2 regions of the Massilia sp. TSP1-1-2 genome follow, and region 1 is predicted to be linked to the other one. Evidence: riboswitches for the same ligand, from Rfam matches in the RefSeq annotation. Region 1 holds a riboswitch; the other holds the start of a gene.
The links. Region 1 has a riboswitch for thiamine pyrophosphate ahead of thiC (phosphomethylpyrimidine synthase ThiC). Riboswitches for the same ligand answer to the same signal wherever they lie in the genome.
Positions count from the first base shown of each region.

Region 2: it holds a riboswitch for thiamine pyrophosphate, as region 1 does, so the genes downstream of both, ACP7BV_RS06730 (TonB-dependent siderophore receptor) here and thiC (phosphomethylpyrimidine synthase ThiC) in region 1, are expected to answer to the same signal.

Region 1 is NZ_JAFCTU010000018.1:7,858-15,574, forward strand. Features, by position in the region: gene thiC (phosphomethylpyrimidine synthase ThiC) at 1-1,693, opposite strand, end outside; TPP riboswitch at 1,761-1,869, opposite strand; gene ACP7BV_RS16135 (valine--tRNA ligase) at 2,153-4,951, shown strand; gene ACP7BV_RS16140 (DUF2147 domain-containing protein) at 4,985-5,425, shown strand; gene ACP7BV_RS16145 (BPSS1780 family membrane protein) at 5,545-6,300, shown strand; gene ACP7BV_RS16150 (YaiI/YqxD family protein) at 6,350-6,805, opposite strand; gene ruvB (Holliday junction branch migration DNA helicase RuvB) at 6,856-7,717, opposite strand, start outside.
Region 2 is NZ_JAFCTU010000005.1:239,021-246,737, forward strand. Features, by position in the region: gene pnuC (nicotinamide riboside transporter PnuC) at 1-435, shown strand, start outside; gene ACP7BV_RS06725 (AAA family ATPase) at 432-950, shown strand; gene ACP7BV_RS06730 (TonB-dependent siderophore receptor) at 947-3,055, opposite strand; TPP riboswitch at 3,146-3,244, opposite strand; gene ACP7BV_RS06735 (LysR family transcriptional regulator) at 3,307-4,257, opposite strand; gene ACP7BV_RS06740 (hypothetical protein) at 4,282-4,506, shown strand; gene ACP7BV_RS06745 (iron-containing alcohol dehydrogenase) at 4,510-5,667, opposite strand; gene ACP7BV_RS06750 (SRPBCC family protein) at 5,852-6,265, opposite strand; gene ACP7BV_RS06755 (thioredoxin family protein) at 6,463-6,780, shown strand; gene ACP7BV_RS06760 (hypothetical protein) at 6,887-7,222, shown strand; gene ACP7BV_RS06765 (YXWGXW repeat-containing protein) at 7,237-7,608, opposite strand.

The sequences.
Region 1 (7,717 bases):
CCTTGTCCGGGTCCAGGCCCAGGTTGAACTGGTCGTCCCAGCGAAATTCAAAGCGCGCCTTGGACAGCGCGTTGTCGCGGATTTGCGCGCCCGGATGGCCCTTGGCCAGGTCGGCCGCATGGGCCGCGATCTTGTAGGTGATGATGCCGTCCTTGACGTCCTGCTTGTTGGGCAGGCCCAGATGCTCCTTGGGCGTCACGTAGCACAGCATGGCGGTACCGTACCAGCCGATTTGCGCCGCGCCGATGCCCGAGGTGATGTGGTCGTACCCGGGCGCAATATCGGTTGTCAGGGGGCCGAGCGTGTAGAACGGCGCCTCGCCGCACTGCTCGAGCTGCAGGTCCATGTTTTCTTTAATGAGCTGCATCGGCACGTGGCCGGGGCCTTCGATCATGACCTGCACTTCGTGCTTCCAGGCGACCTGGGTCAGTTCGCCCAGGGTTTTCAGTTCGGCCAGCTGGGCTTCATCGTTGGCGTCGTAGATGGAACCGGGGCGCAGGCCGTCGCCCAAGCTGAAGGCGACGTCGTAGGCCTTCATGATTTCGCAGATATCCTCGAAGTGGGTGTACAAAAAGGATTCCTTATGGTGCGCCAGGCACCACTTGGCCATGATCGAGCCGCCGCGCGAGACGATGCCGGTCAGGCGCTTGGCCGTCATCGGCACGAAGCGCAGCAGCACGCCGGCGTGGATGGTGAAGTAATCGACGCCCTGCTCGGCCTGTTCGATCAGGGTGTCGCGGAAAATCTCCCAGGTCAGGTCTTCGGCCTTGCCGTTGACCTTTTCCAGCGCCTGGTAAATGGGCACCGTGCCGATCGGGACCGGGCTGTTGCGGATGATCCATTCGCGCGTTTCGTGGATGTGCTTGCCGGTGGACAGGTCCATCACATTGTCGGCGCCCCAGCGGATGGCCCAGGTCATTTTTTCCACTTCCTCGCCGATCGACGACGTCACCGCCGAATTGCCGATATTGGCATTGATCTTGACCAGGAAATTGCGCCCGATGATCATCGGCTCGCTTTCCGGGTGGTTGATGTTGGCCGGGATGATGGCGCGGCCGCGCGCGATTTCCTCGCGCACGAATTCGGGCGTGATCAGATCTGGAATGCTGGCGCCGAACGACTGGCCCGGGTGCTGGCGGCCCATCAGCGCGGCGGTGCGCTTGCCCATCGGGCCGGACGCTTCGAGTTCGATCAGGTACTCCTGGCGCCGCAGGTTTTCGCGGATCGCGACGAACTCCATTTCGGGCGTGACGATGCCGCGCCGCGCATAGTGCATCTGGGTGACGTTGGCGCCGGCCTTGGCGCGGCGCGGCGTGCGGTGCAGGTGAAAGCGCAGCTTGGCCAGCTCGGCGTCTTGCAGGCGGGCGCGCCCGTAGGCCGAGCTGGGGCCGTCGAGCTGAACGGTGTCGCCGCGCTCGACGATCCAAGGCAGGCGCGGCGCGGCCAGGCCCGAGCGGATATCGATCGCCGCGCGCGGGTCCGAGTAGGGGCCGGAGGTGTCGTACAGGTAGACGGGCGGATTGGGCTCAGCGCCGAACGAGGCGGCCGTATCGGCCTGGCTGACGGCGCGCATCGGCACGCGGATATCGGGCCGGCTGCCTTCGACATAGATCTTGCGGGAATTGGGCAGCGGCGTGATGGCGGCCTGGTCCACCACGGCGGTGGCGGAATCGAACTTCAGTGGGGCATTCATGTGGCTCCTTTTGCTTGCAGGAGCCAGCAAAAGAAGACAGGAGCGGCACGCGTCCCTGGAAGGCAAGCGTGCCGCTCACAAGCTTCCCTTCGCTGGCATTATCCAGATCAGGTTCAGAGGGTGTTTCTCACCCGCGCATCGCAACATTGCGACTTGCAGGACCCCTAGCGTGTGTGCCACCTTGCGGCAGCGGAATGCATTATAACCGCATGCATCCATGGCACTATAGAAATTCCCACATCCCTGCCTTTCCCCAGGGAAGCTCGTTGCCTGTACACCAGGGTCAGACCACTTTTGCAAAACGGCAAAAGTGGTCTGATCCTGGTGTACTGGCAACAGAGGAAACAGGGTGGAGGCAAGCGTACGGGCCGCTTTGGGGGACTTTTTTTTGCGCTGCAGCGTTGACCGATGGCAGTCCTACTATAATGGTTCCTTTCGCAAAAATTACACGATAAAACCATGGAATTAGCCAAGTCTTTCGAGCCAGCCGACATTGAACAGTTCTGGCGCACCGAGTGGGAACAGCGCGGTTACTTTGCCGCCACCCAAGATGCTGCCAAGCCATCCTTCTCGATCCAGTTGCCGCCGCCGAACGTCACCGGCACCTTGCACATGGGCCACGCCTTCAACCAGACCATCATGGATGGCCTGACCCGCTACTACCGTATGCGCGGCTTTAATACCGCGTGGATTCCGGGCACCGACCATGCGGGCATCGCCACCCAGATCGTCGTCGAACGCCAGCTCGATGCGCAGAAAATCTCGCGCCACGACCTCGGCCGCGAGAAATTCGTCGAGAAAGTGTGGGAGTGGAAGGAGAAATCGGGCAACATCATTACCGGCCAGATGCGCCGCATGGGCACCTCCCCCGACTGGGCGCGCGAATATTTCACGATGGATGAGCCACGCTCGAAGGTTGTCACCGATGTCTTCGTGCGCCTGTTCGAACAAGGCTTGATTTACCGCGGCAAGCGCCTGGTCAATTGGGACCCGAAACTGGGCACCGCCGTGTCGGACCTGGAAGTGGTGTCGGAAGAAGAAGACGGCTTCATGTGGTACATCCGCTACCCGCTGGCCGACGGCGGCGGCGCCATCACGGTGGCCACCACGCGCCCTGAAACCATGCTCGGCGACGTTGCCGTGGCGGTCGACCCGACCGACGAGCGCTACAGCGCGATGGTCGGCAAGATGCTCAAGTTACCGTTATCGGACCGCGAAATCCCCCTGATCGCCGACGAATACGCCGACAAGGCATTCGGCACCGGTTGCGTCAAGATTACCCCGGCCCATGATTTCAACGATTACCAGGTCGGCCAGCGCAACAAGCTGCCGATGATCGAGGTGCTCACGCTCGACGCCAGGATCAGCGATGCCGCTCCCGCCGCCTACCGCGGCATGGACCGCTTCGCTGCGCGCAAGCAAATCGTGGCCGACCTCGACGCCCAGGGTTTCCTGGTCGAGGTCAAGCCGCACAAGCTGATGGTGCCGCGGGGCGACCGCACTGGCGTGGTCATCGAACCGATGCTGACCGACCAGTGGTTCGTGGCAATGAGCAAACCTGCGCCGGAAGGCACTTTCTTTCCAGGCAAGTCGATTGCCGAAGTGGCGCTGGAAAAAGTGGCGAATGATGAAGTCAAGTTTGTTCCGGAAAACTGGAGCACGACCTACAACCAGTGGCTCAACAACATCCAGGACTGGTGCATCTCGCGCCAACTGTGGTGGGGCCACCAGATCCCGGCCTGGTACGACGACGCCGGCAATATTTTCGTGGCCAAGACCGAGGCCGAAGCCACCGCCAAGGCGCTCGCCGCCGGCGTGACGGCGCCGCTGCGGCGCGACGACGACGTGCTCGACACCTGGTTCTCGTCCGCGCTGGTGCCGTTCTCGACCATGGGCTGGCCAGAGGAAACGCCGGACATGAAGATGTTCCTGCCCTCTTCCGTGCTGGTGACGGGCTTTGACATCATCTTTTTCTGGGTTGCGCGCATGGTCATGATGACCGCCCACTTCACCGGCAAGGTGCCGTTTGAAACCGTGTATGTGCACGGCCTGGTGCGCGACGCAAGCGGCCAGAAAATGTCCAAGTCGAAAGGCAACACGCTGGACCCAATCGATTTGATCGACGGCATCGATCTTGAGTCGCTGGTGGCCAAGCGCACCACCGGCCTGATGAACCCGCGCGACGCGGAAAAAATCGCCAAGGCTACGCGCAAGGAATTCCCGGCGGGCATCGCGCCGTATGGCACCGACGCCGTGCGCTTCACGATGGCCAGCTACGCTTCGCTTGGCCGCAACATCAACTTTGACCTGGGCCGCTGCGAAGGCAACCGCAACTTTTGCAACAAGATGTGGAATGCGACCAAGTTCGTGCTGATGAATACCGAAGGCCACGATTGCACGCCGAACGACGCGGCCTTGTCGCTGGCCGACCGCTGGATCCTGTCGATGCTGCAGCGGGTTGAACTGGAGGTGGCGAAAGGCTTCGCGGATTACCGCTTCGACAATATCGCCGCGGCCATCTACAAGTTTGTCTGGACCGAGTATTGCGACTGGTACCTGGAAGTGTCCAAAGTCCAGGTCTCGCAGGGAACGCCGGCGCAGCAGCAAGCTACCCGCAACACGCTGCTGCGCGTGCTGGAAGTGGCGCTGCGACTGACGCATCCGCTGATGCCGTTCGTCACCGAAGCGTTGTGGCAAACCATCGCCCCGTTGGCGGGCAAGCAACTTGATACAGATTCTGGCTCAATCATGCTGCAGCCGTATCCTATTGCCGACAGCGCGCTGATCGATGAAGCGGCCGAAGCCTGGATGGGCGAACTCAAAGCGCTGACGGACGTTCCGCGCAACTTGCGCAGCGAAATGCAATTGGCGCCCTCGGTGCGCGTGCCGCTGTTTATCGAGGCCCACGATCCGCTTGAGCGCGCGCGCCTGGAATCGTTCGCGCCCTATATTGCCTCGCTGGGCAAGCTGTCGGAAGTGAACATCGTCGATGCGCTGCCGGATTCGCCGGCGCCCGTGTCGGTGGTCGGCACCACCAAGCTGATGCTCAAGGTCGAGATCGACGTGGCCGCCGAGCGCGAGCGGATCGGCAAGGAAATCGTCCGCATCGACGGCGAAATTGCCAAGGTCAACGCCAAACTGGGCAATGAGAGCTTTGTCGCGCGCGCGCCGGCGGCCGTGGTGGCGCAGGAAAACGAGCGGCTCGTCAATTTTTCAGCAACACTTGCCAAATTGCGCGAGCAACTTGCTAAACTGTAGGGCTGTATTGACGACCTTTCCCGGAGACCGACCATGAAGACCCTGTTTTGCGCCAGCCTGATCATCTTGCTGGCGGCGCCTGCCTTTGCGCAAGACGCATCCCCGGTCGGACTCTGGAAAAATATCGATGACGTCACCGGCAAGCCCAAGGCCTTGATCCGGATCACCGAAAACAAGGGTGAAGTGCGGGGCCAGATTGAAAAACTGTTCCTGGCCGCCGGCCAAAACCCCAATCCGCGCTGCGACAAGTGCCAGGGCGCCCACAAGGATCAGCCGGTGCTGGGCATGGTGTTCATGTCCGGCTTGCACAAAAACGGCGATGAATACAGCGGCGGCGAAATCCTCGATCCCGATTCCGGCAAGGTCTACCGCAGCAAGCTGACGCTGCTCGACGGCGGCAAAAAAATGAGCGTGCGCGGCTATGTCGGCGTGCCCATGCTGGGCCGTTCGCAGACCTGGGTCCGCCAGGACTGAGGCCTCACCGCGCCCAATGCGCACCGGCCAGAGTTTGTCAATCCGAAAAAATTGCCAGAACTGCATTTGCACCGCATAATCGGCCTGCATTTCGCACCGGACAAACTCAAGGGATTCACATGCACACTGAAGACGGCATCGTCACGCCAGACAAGGTTACCACCATTCGCCACGTCGACATCAACCGCGGCATCGAATGGATCGCGGCAGGCTTTAACTTGTTTATGAAAAAACCTGGCGAGCTGATCATTGCTGGCCTGGTGCTGTTCATCGTGACCTTTATCCTCCAGAAGATTCCCCTTGTGGGCAGCGGGCTGGCCACCATGCTGGGCGTTCTCGCCACCGGCGCCCTCATGCTCTTTTGCCGCGCATGCGAGGATGGGCAGGACGTGCTGGCCGCCGCGCAAAAAGCGGCCAACATCACACCGCTGTGGATGCTGGCGCTGATCGCCGCCGGCATGGGCGTGGCCATTGCGTTTTTGGGCTCGGTGCTGGGCGCGGCCGTGCTGGTCTCCGTCTTTGCCAGTCCATTGCTTGCCATGGCCCTGGGCGCCATCAGTTTGCTGCTAATGATGCTGCTCTCGATTCCCGTGGTCATGGCGCTCTGGCTCGCCCCCGCCCTGGTGGTCCTGAAGGGCACCGCGCCAGTCGATGCGATTCGCCTCAGCTTTGCCGCCGCAGTCAAGAACTTCCCCGCGTTCATTATTTTCTATGTGCTGTCCTGGGTTGCCACCTTCGTCGGCAGCCTGCCGCTGGGCATCGGATTGATTTTTGTGTATCCGGTCGTGCTGTGCGCTACCTACATGGCGTACAAGGAAATTTTCGCCACGGCAGGCAATGGCGAAGCGGTCGGCTTCATGCGGGACGCGCCTTAACATTACACGGCCGCCATTCACGGCAGCGCTATGTGAGCTGCCTGTTTGCTCATTGGCGTTTGGCGTGGCGGTGCAGGTGGCGGTCGAGCTGATTGGCAAAGTGCTGGCGGTCGGCCTGGCCGAAGGGCGCGGGGCCGCCCGTATCGACACCACTGCCGCGCAATTCATCCATGAATTTGCGCATCGTCAGTTGTTGCGCGATATTGTCCACCGTATAGAATTCGCCGCGGGGATTGAGCGCGAAGCCACCCTTGGCCAGCACATCGGCGGCCAGTGGAATGTCGCCCGTCACAACCAGGTCGCCCGGCGCCAGCAGGCGTACGATCTCGGCGTCGGCCACATCAAATCCCGCAGGCACTTGCACGGCGCGCACGAAGCGCGATGCAGGTACGCGCATCAATTGATTAGCCACCAAGGTAACGTTCAGCTGCAGCCGTTCCGCCACGCGGTACAAGATCTCCTTGATGACGACCGGACAGGCGTCGGCATCGACCCAAATTTGCATCATGTGCGACTTGCCTTTCATATCCACAGCAATAGCGCTGCCCAGCACTGCTAGCCGTTGAGGTTATCCCACAAGTCGCCGCTCGGGCTGGTGCGCGGGGCGGCCACGCCAAAGTGCTGGTAAGCGAGCGGCGTGGCGATGCGTCCGCGCGGCGTGCGCTGCAAATAACCTTGCTGGATCAGGAAAGGCTCGAGCACGTCTTCAATGGTGTCGCTCTCTTCGCCAATCGCCGCCGCCAGATTGCCGATGCCGACCGGGCCGCCGCCAAACTTGAACAGCACCGCTTCGAGCAGCTTGCGGTCCATCACGTCAAAGCCCACTGAATCGATGTCGAGCATAACGAGCGCGGCATCCGCCATGGGCTTGGTAATTTCGCCATTGCCTTTGACTTCTGCATAGTCGCGCACCCGGCGCAGCAAGCGGTTGGCGATGCGGGGCGTACCGCGTGCACGCATGGCAATTTCGCGCGCGCCTTCTTCGACGATCGGCGCGTTGAGCAGCGCTGCGCTGCGCGTGACGATGCGGGTCAGCTCGGCCGGATTGTAAAATTCGAGCCGCGCGACGATACCGAAACGGTCGCGCAGCGGATTGGTCAGCATGCCGGCGCGGGTGGTGGCGCCAACCAGCGTGAACGGCTGCAGGTCGAGCTTGACGGAGCGCGCCGCCGGCCCTTCGCCGATCATAATATCGATCTGGTAGTCTTCCAGCGCCGGGTACAAGATTTCTTCGACCACGGGTGAGAGGCGGTGGATTTCATCGATGAACAGGACGTCGTTCGCTTCCAGGTTGGTCAGGATGGCGGCCAGGTCACCCGGGCGTTCCAGCACCGGGCCCGAGGTTTGGCGCAGGTTCACGCCCATTTCACGGGCGATGATGTGCGCCAGCGTGGTCTTGCCCAGGCCGGGCGGTCCG
Region 2 (7,717 bases), on a different contig from region 1:
AGGCTGTACGGCGACATGGGCCTGCAGGGCGTGTTCATCGTTGTATCGGTATGGGGCTGGTACCAATGGCTGCATGGCGGCGCCGCGCGCGCGCCGCTGGCCGTAACAAGCTGCACGCCCAAAAGCCTGGTTTACTGCGCCATCGGCTGGGCAATCGGCTTTGCCATCCTGTCCGTCTTCCTCGCGCGTTACACCGACACCGACGTCCCCCACATCGACGGCTTTCTTACCGCCGGCAGTCTGGTTGGCCAGGTCCTGCTATCGCGTAAAAAAGTGGAGAACTGGACCGTCTGGATCATCGTCGATATTTTGTACGTCGGCCTGTACGTCTACAAGGGCCTGGCGCTGACCGCCGTTCTGTACGCGCTGTTCGTGGTGCTGGCCGGCATAGGCCTGGTCGCCTGGCAGCGCGACGCCGCGCGCGAGCCGGCATGAGCGATGTAAAACGGGTCGCCATTTTGGGCGCGGAATCGTCCGGAAAATCGACTCTGGCCCATGCTCTGGCCTTTCAGTACAACACGCTGTGGGTGCCCGAATACCTGCGCGATTTTGTCGACATCCACGCGCGCGTGCCTGACGAAAGCGACCAGTATGGCATCGCGCGCACGCAGATGGAACGCGAAGACGCCGCCTGCGCGAAAGCTTCGCGCTTTCTGTTTTGCGACACGACGCCCTTGATGACGGGCGTCTACAGCCGCTGGTATTGGGGGAGGGTGGATGCGCAGCTGGCGCTGCTCGAGCGCCGCCACGACTATGCATTCACGCTGGTGACGGCACTTGACAGCCCGTGGCAGGCCGACGGCCTGCAGCGCGAATCGGAGCAAGTGCGCCAGAGCGTGCATGCTCTGCTAATCGAGAATCTCCAGCAGCGCGCCATACCGTACCTGCTGGTGAGCGGCAGCCTGCACCAGAGGGTGCTGCAGGCCGGCCGCCTGATCAATCCCGCTTAAAAGTCGAACTGCGCCGACAGTCTTGCCGTGCGCGGCGCGCCCGGGAACAGGTAGCCGCCCAGTTCCGGGGTGGCGTCGCGCCAGTAGAACTTGTCGGTCACGTTGTCCACGTTCAGGCGAATCACCGTGGCCACGCCGCCGATGCGCGTGGCATACGCCGTCCCCAGGCCCAGTACATGGTAGCCGGGCACAAACACCGTGTTCGCCGCGTCAAAGGCTTTTTTGCCCGAATAGGTCCACACGCCATTGACCTTCAGTCCGGCCACCGACGGCACCGCATATTCCAGCACGGCTGCCGACTTGAAGGCCGCCACGTTGGCGGTGCGCTTGCCGTCGAAGGCCGCGTTGCCGGTGCCGTCGATCAGCATGTTGAGCGCGGTGAGCGACAGGCTGTATTTCAGCGCGCTGGTGGCGTTGCCCTGGGCGCCCAGTTCGAGCCCGCGGTGGGTCTGCGTACCGCCCCGTACGAAGTAATTGTCGGTGCTGGTGAATTCGTTGCCGCGCTTGATCTGGAACAGCGCGCCGGAAAGGGTCAGCATGCTGCTGACCACGCCCTTGGCGCCGATTTCAATTTGCCGCGAGCGGCTCGGCGCCAGTACGTCGGGGTAGTTCTTGGTGCCGAACTCCGCTTCACCGCCATGCTCCATGCCGTGCGCGACGGTGCCGTAGACCATCCAGTCCCGATTCGGGTTGTAGACCAGCGACAGGTTCGGCAGGTTAAAACTGGTGTCGACGTTGGCGTTGCGCTTGACCGCCACGTGGCGCAGGCCCGCATGCACCTTGAGCTGGGGCGTGAGCGTGAGCACATCCTGGACGATCAGCGAGCGCTCCACGTCGTGGTTGCGCTCCGTGACCGGCCCGGTGCCTGGGTTGCCCGGCGCCGGCGGCACGATCACGTTCTTGTAGATGTTGCTCGCACCAGCGTAGTCGTAGACATAGTCGCCGTAATAGTCGCTGCGCTCCATGTCGGCGTAGCCGAGCGTGAGTTCGTGCTGCACGCTGCCGCTGGCGAATTTGCCTTGCAACAGCGCCTGGCTGGCGAACGGATTTTTGCGCTCGCCCGCGCTCTGGTAATCGTAGACGTCGTAGTCGCCATTGGAGCAGTAGCCCGGATAGAAGCCTTTGCCTTCTTCGCTGCAGCCGTAGGGGAAGGCGGTGTAGTCGTCGCGCTTGAAGCTGTGGCGGTTGGCGGCCAGCGTGGCGCGCCAGGCGTCGCTGAACTTGTATTCGAAACGCAGGCCGACGTTGCTGGTGCGGGTGTCGACCGGCTTGGCCCACGGCTGGTCATTGAGCAGCATCGATGGCGAAACGTGCGACGGCAGTTCGGTGCCGCGAATGAGCTGGTAGCCAGGTGCCGTGAGCTGCGACTTGTGCTGGTAGTCCATGTCGAGCTGCACCAGCGCCTGCGGCGAAATCTGCCAGTCGAACGCGGCCGAGATAAACTGGCGCTGGCCGTCGGCGCCCTTGACGTAAGACTTCAGGTTTTCGGCGGCCGCGTTGAAGCGGTAGCCGAAGCGCTTGTCCGCAAAGCGCCCGCCCAGGTCCACGCTGCCGTAAGCGGTGCCGCGCTCGCGCAATTCCATCGTGGCCGAGCGCAGGGCGGTGTTGGTGGGGCGCTTGACGGCGTAGTTGACGATGCCGCCAGGGCCGGTTACGCCGGCCTGCAAGCCGGCGATGCCTTTGAGAACTTCGATGCGTTCCTTGTTTTCAAGCGGGATCTGGGCGTCGCCCGAGATGACCAGGCCATCCTTGCGGTAGCTCGAGGCGTTATCGAGCTTGAAGCCGCGGATCGAGAACATCTCGGCGTAGCCCACTGCATTATACGAATCGCTCACGCTCGCGTCGAAGCGCATGGCGTCGGTGGCATTGCGAATGCCCAGGTCCTGCATCTGCTCGCGGCCAATCGAGACCACCGAGGCCGGCGTTTGCATCAGCGACGTTTCGGAAAAGCCGGCCACGCTGGCGCGGTCGGTGGCGACGAATTTGCTGCCGGTGACGACTACTTCGGCCATGGCCTGGGTGCTGTCTTGCGCGTGCGCCGGCAAGGTGAACGCCTGGCAGATGGCCAGGGCGAGGAGGGTTTGCTTCAAGTTTGGCGATGACATAATGGCTCTTGTTACGCACCGGGCGTGCCGGTGCCGTGCTTAAAAAAAGAGCTGGAATGACGCGCGTGGGGGAAGGACAAAGGAGGGACGACTTGCAACCTTGCGCTTTCCTTCGCTGGCATTATCCAGATCAGGTACGGAGGGTATCTCTCACCCGGAACGTGCGTTCCAGGACCCCTAGCGAATAGTGATTTTATCACATGCCGTGTTTGCCAGCTGTCGATGCATGGCATGCCTGTGCAGAACGGTCCTTACCACGGCTGTCCCGGCTCATCGGCCGGTGTGCGGCTCCAGTGCTCTTCGTCCTTGAAGCGGGTAAGCAGGAAGTCGACGAAGACACGCATCTTGGGCGCGACAAATTTGCTCGGCAAAAAAATCGCATGAATGCTGTTTCCGAACGTGCCTTCGATGCTGTACCCGGGCAGAAGGACGTTGAGATGGCCGGCGCGCAGGTCGTCGGCGATGGCGAAGGTCGGCAGCAAGCCGATGCCGATACCGTCAAGCACCGCCCGGCGCAGCGATTCGCTGCTGTTGACGGCAAACCGTCCCGTGACCTTCACGTCGCTGACCTGGCCATCGCGCGCGAAACGCCAGATGGCGTCGCGCGCCAGGCCATTGACCATGCAGTTGTGCGAGGCCAGATCCGCAAGGGTGGCAACGGACGCATGGCTGGCCAGGTACGCTGGCGAAGCGCACACCACATAGGCAATTGGCGCCAGGCGCCGCGCGACAAAACTGTCAATCGGCGTGCTGGTAAGCCGGATAGCGACGTCGAAGCCCTCTTCAACGATATCGACATAGCGGTCGCTGAGCGTGAGCGCGACACTGATATCCGGATACAGGTTCAGGAACTGCCCGATCAGCCGGCTCAGGTGCAAATTGCCGAAGGCGACCGAGGTCGTGACCCGCAAGTGCCCGCGCGGCGTGGCCTGCATGCCTTCGACCGAGCCGCGCAGGGCGGCCGTTTCTTCAACAATGCGCAAGCCATGCTGGTACGCCAATTGGCCCACTTCGGTAAGCGCCAAGCGGCGCGTGGTGCGGTTGAGCAGTTTGGCGCCCAGCGTATCTTCCAGCCGGCGCACCTGCTTGCTCACGGTCGACTTGGTGGAGCCGCTCGCGCGCGCCGCTTCCGAGAAGCTTTTCAGTTCCACGACTTTGACGAAGACGAACAGATCAGCCAGATTGTCGGACAGGGATTCCATTGTTTCTCCGGAAGACACAGTGATGTGCAATTTCACCGTATTGTATTGCCTGCTGATGTTATCTATGCTGAATTCTTCGACAACGTCATCAACCAGGAGATATGCATGACAACCCTTACCGCAATTTGTTCCCCCGCTTCGAACGAGCAGGCCAATGATGAAAAGCGCATCAGCCTGCTTTTTCGCTACGCCTTCGGCGTCACCCTTGCAGTGCTGGCGCTCATTGGCGCATTGCTGGTCGTGGCTTGATTGCTAGAGACTCATTTCCAGCACCTTGCGGCTGACCGCGAGCGTCACGTCGCGATGCTCGCCCAGCTTGACCATGCGGTGCTTTTCCAGCACCCCCAGCACCGCATCGATCTCCTTTGCGCCCAGCTGATAGTCGCTCAAGCGCGTCTTGACGCCCATCTGGTTGAAGAAGGCTTCCATCTTGACGATCGCCGCCTCGATGCGGGTGTCTTCGTCGCCGCCCTTGAGGTCCCATACGCGCTCGGCGAACTGCAGCAGCTTGGCGCGCTTGGCGTCCTTGCGGGTGCGCAGCATGCTCGGCAGGATGACGGCCAGCGTCTGCGCATGATCGAGGTGATACAGCGCCGTGAGTTCATGGCCGATCATGTGGGTCGACCAGTCCTGCGGCACGCCGGCACCGATCAGGCCATTCAAGGCCAGCGTCGCGCACCACATCACGTTGGCGCGCACGTCATAGTCGTCGGGGTGGGCCAGTGCCTGCGGTCCTTCTTCGATCAGCGTGAGCAGCAGTCCTTCGGCAAACCGGTCCTGCACCTTGGCGCCGACCGGGTAAGTCATGTACTGCTCCATGACGTGGGCAAAGGCGTCGACCACGCCGTTGCCGACCTGGCGCACGGGCAGCGAAAACGTCTTGGATGGGTCGAGGATGGCGAACTTCGGGAACACGTTGCGGTTCATGAAGGCGAATTTTTCCTGCGTCGACTTGCGCGTGACGACGCTGGCCGCGTTCATCTCGGAACCCGTAGCCGGCAGCGTCAGGATGGCGCCGAAGGGCATGGCGGCGGTGACGTTGGCGCCGTGCTTTTCAAGGATGGTCCACGGGTCCTCTGCCAGCAGCGCGCCGGCGGCGATGAACTTGGTGCCGTCGATGACGGAGCCGCCGCCCACGGCCAGCAGGAAGTCGATCTTCTCGGCCTTGACCTGGTCGATCGCGCCCATCAGCGTTTCGTAGCTGGGGTTGGGCTCCACGCCCGCGAACTCGCTGACGTGGTGGCCGGCGAGCGCCTGCATCACTTCGTCGTACACGCCGTTTTGCTTGATGCTGCCGCCGCCGTAGACGAGCAGCACGCGCGCGCCCGGTGGTACCTGCCTGGCCAGTGCGGCGATCTGGCCTTTGCCAAACAGGATCTGGGTCGGATTGTAGAAATCGAAATTGAGCACGGTTATTCCTCTGGTGGCGAAAACAAGAACAGGGATTATCGCTCAATGCCGCTTTCGGTGCCGGCCATGCCTACTTCTCGGCCGCCGCCTTGAGCTGTGCCAGGCCTTTTTCAAAGTCGGGGCCGAGCATGGCGTCCATGCTGTAAAACACGCTCATGATCTTGCTCATGATGGGCATCGGACCTTACATGTTCCAGGTGATGGTGGTCTGCTCGCCCTGCGGCGTGAGGACGAACTGCGTCATGCTGGCCATGGCGACCGGTTCGATGAACTCGAGCTTGATGGTGACGCTGGCCGGCGCCGCATAGTCCGTGATCTCCATGCGACCGCGGCCAACGTCGGCATCGCCGGTCCAGTGATACACCGCGCCCTTGCCGTTGGGTGCGCCGCTGAAGGTGCGCTGCATGGCCGGATCGCGTTTTTCCCGGGGCGACCAGGCCGGCCAGTTGTGAAAGTCGCTGATCAAAGGCAGGATTTTCTCGGGCGGCGCCGTGATCGTGGCCACCCGCTGTACCGCAAAAGTGTCGGGCTTGGTGAACGCCAGGCCCAGGATCAAGGCAATGACGACGAGGAGGACAATGGCAATTTTCTTGAACATAGTGATTCCTGGTTGTCGTGGATGTGGGCCGCCAAGGCAAACAGCGGCTGCCTTTTGATGCCAGATTAGCACGGTGGCGTTTTCCCTCCAATCTGAAGCACCCCGGCAAGCGTCGATCGCGCGCGCGATTGCGATGGGTGCGTTAGCGATCAGCCAATTTGCGGTAGGCTTGTGCATCTGAACGTGCAGGAGCTTCCATGTCCCAGCCTTACACCATTGCCCAGCCGGAACGCCGGGCTGTCGATGCCCTTGATGGGGTGATTGCGCTTGAATTTGGCGCCGACTGGTGCGGCCATTGCCGCAATGCAGCCCCTTTGATCGCATCGGCGCTGGCCGCCTATCCCGCAGTCCGGCACATCAAGGTCGAAGATGGCAGCGGCAGGGCGCTTGGCCGTGCGTTTCGCGTCAAGCTGTGGCCCACGCTGCTGGTGCTGCGCAAGGGCAAGGAGCTGGCGCGCATCGTGCGCCCTGCCGATGCCGACCAGGTGCGCGAGGCACTGGCTGCAGGCGACTGAGGCAAGCGCCTGGCAGTGCCAAGTATTGTCCGGAGGGACTAATTATGTTGTCGCGTGGAAAGTTCCGTCACGCGCAGCGAGACGACACTCGAAAGAGGAATCCAGATTGATTTTTGCCGCCGATACTGACGACCGTTCGCTACACGTTTTCCCCGATGCGCTGACCGCCGCCTCCTATTGCGAAGGTAGCGCCGTGGAGGCGACCATGTGGCTGTTCTGGGACGAACACGGGCACGCGCTGGGTGCGCAATTTGACATTCCGAACAAGCGCGGCTTGTTTACAACCAAGAACGGCGTGTATCACCTGGTACCGGCAAGCGACAGCGATCACGCAACGCTGCGCGAGGCGCTCGAGGGCGTACAGCAGGTGATTGGAGAATTTACAAGCGTCGAGGCGGTCCGGGAATACCTGGACCGCCTTGTTCAGGCTGGCGGTGCCTGAGACTTGACTGGTGCTTAATTGCGGTTCGGGTTGTTAGGGCGGTTGTCGTCGCGGTTTTTCACGCCGTCGCCGTCATTGTCACGGTCGCCGCGTCGCCAGGCGTCGCCAGTCCTGTGCCATCTGCCGTCACGCTCTTCCCAGCTTGGCTGGTCGTACATGTAACTGCGGCGCTCGCGCATGTAATTACCCTTTACCCACACATAGCGCTCGCCGCGCCAGTCCCAGTGCCCTGGCACCCAGACATGGCCGCGACGTGCGGCCGGCACGGCTTCCGTGCGGGGTGCGGGCGGCGCCTGCCGGACTACGATGATCGCAGACGACGCCGGGGCGGCGACAGTGCCAAGCGAACCGGCGAGCATGGCAGCGACTAACAGTTTTTTCATCATTTTCAACTCCTGAGAAGTTCATGTAGTTCAGTTGTCGCCCTCCAGATACGATCGGTATGTGCGGCACACAACACACTTTGGAATAGACATCGGTTGACAAATCCGCATG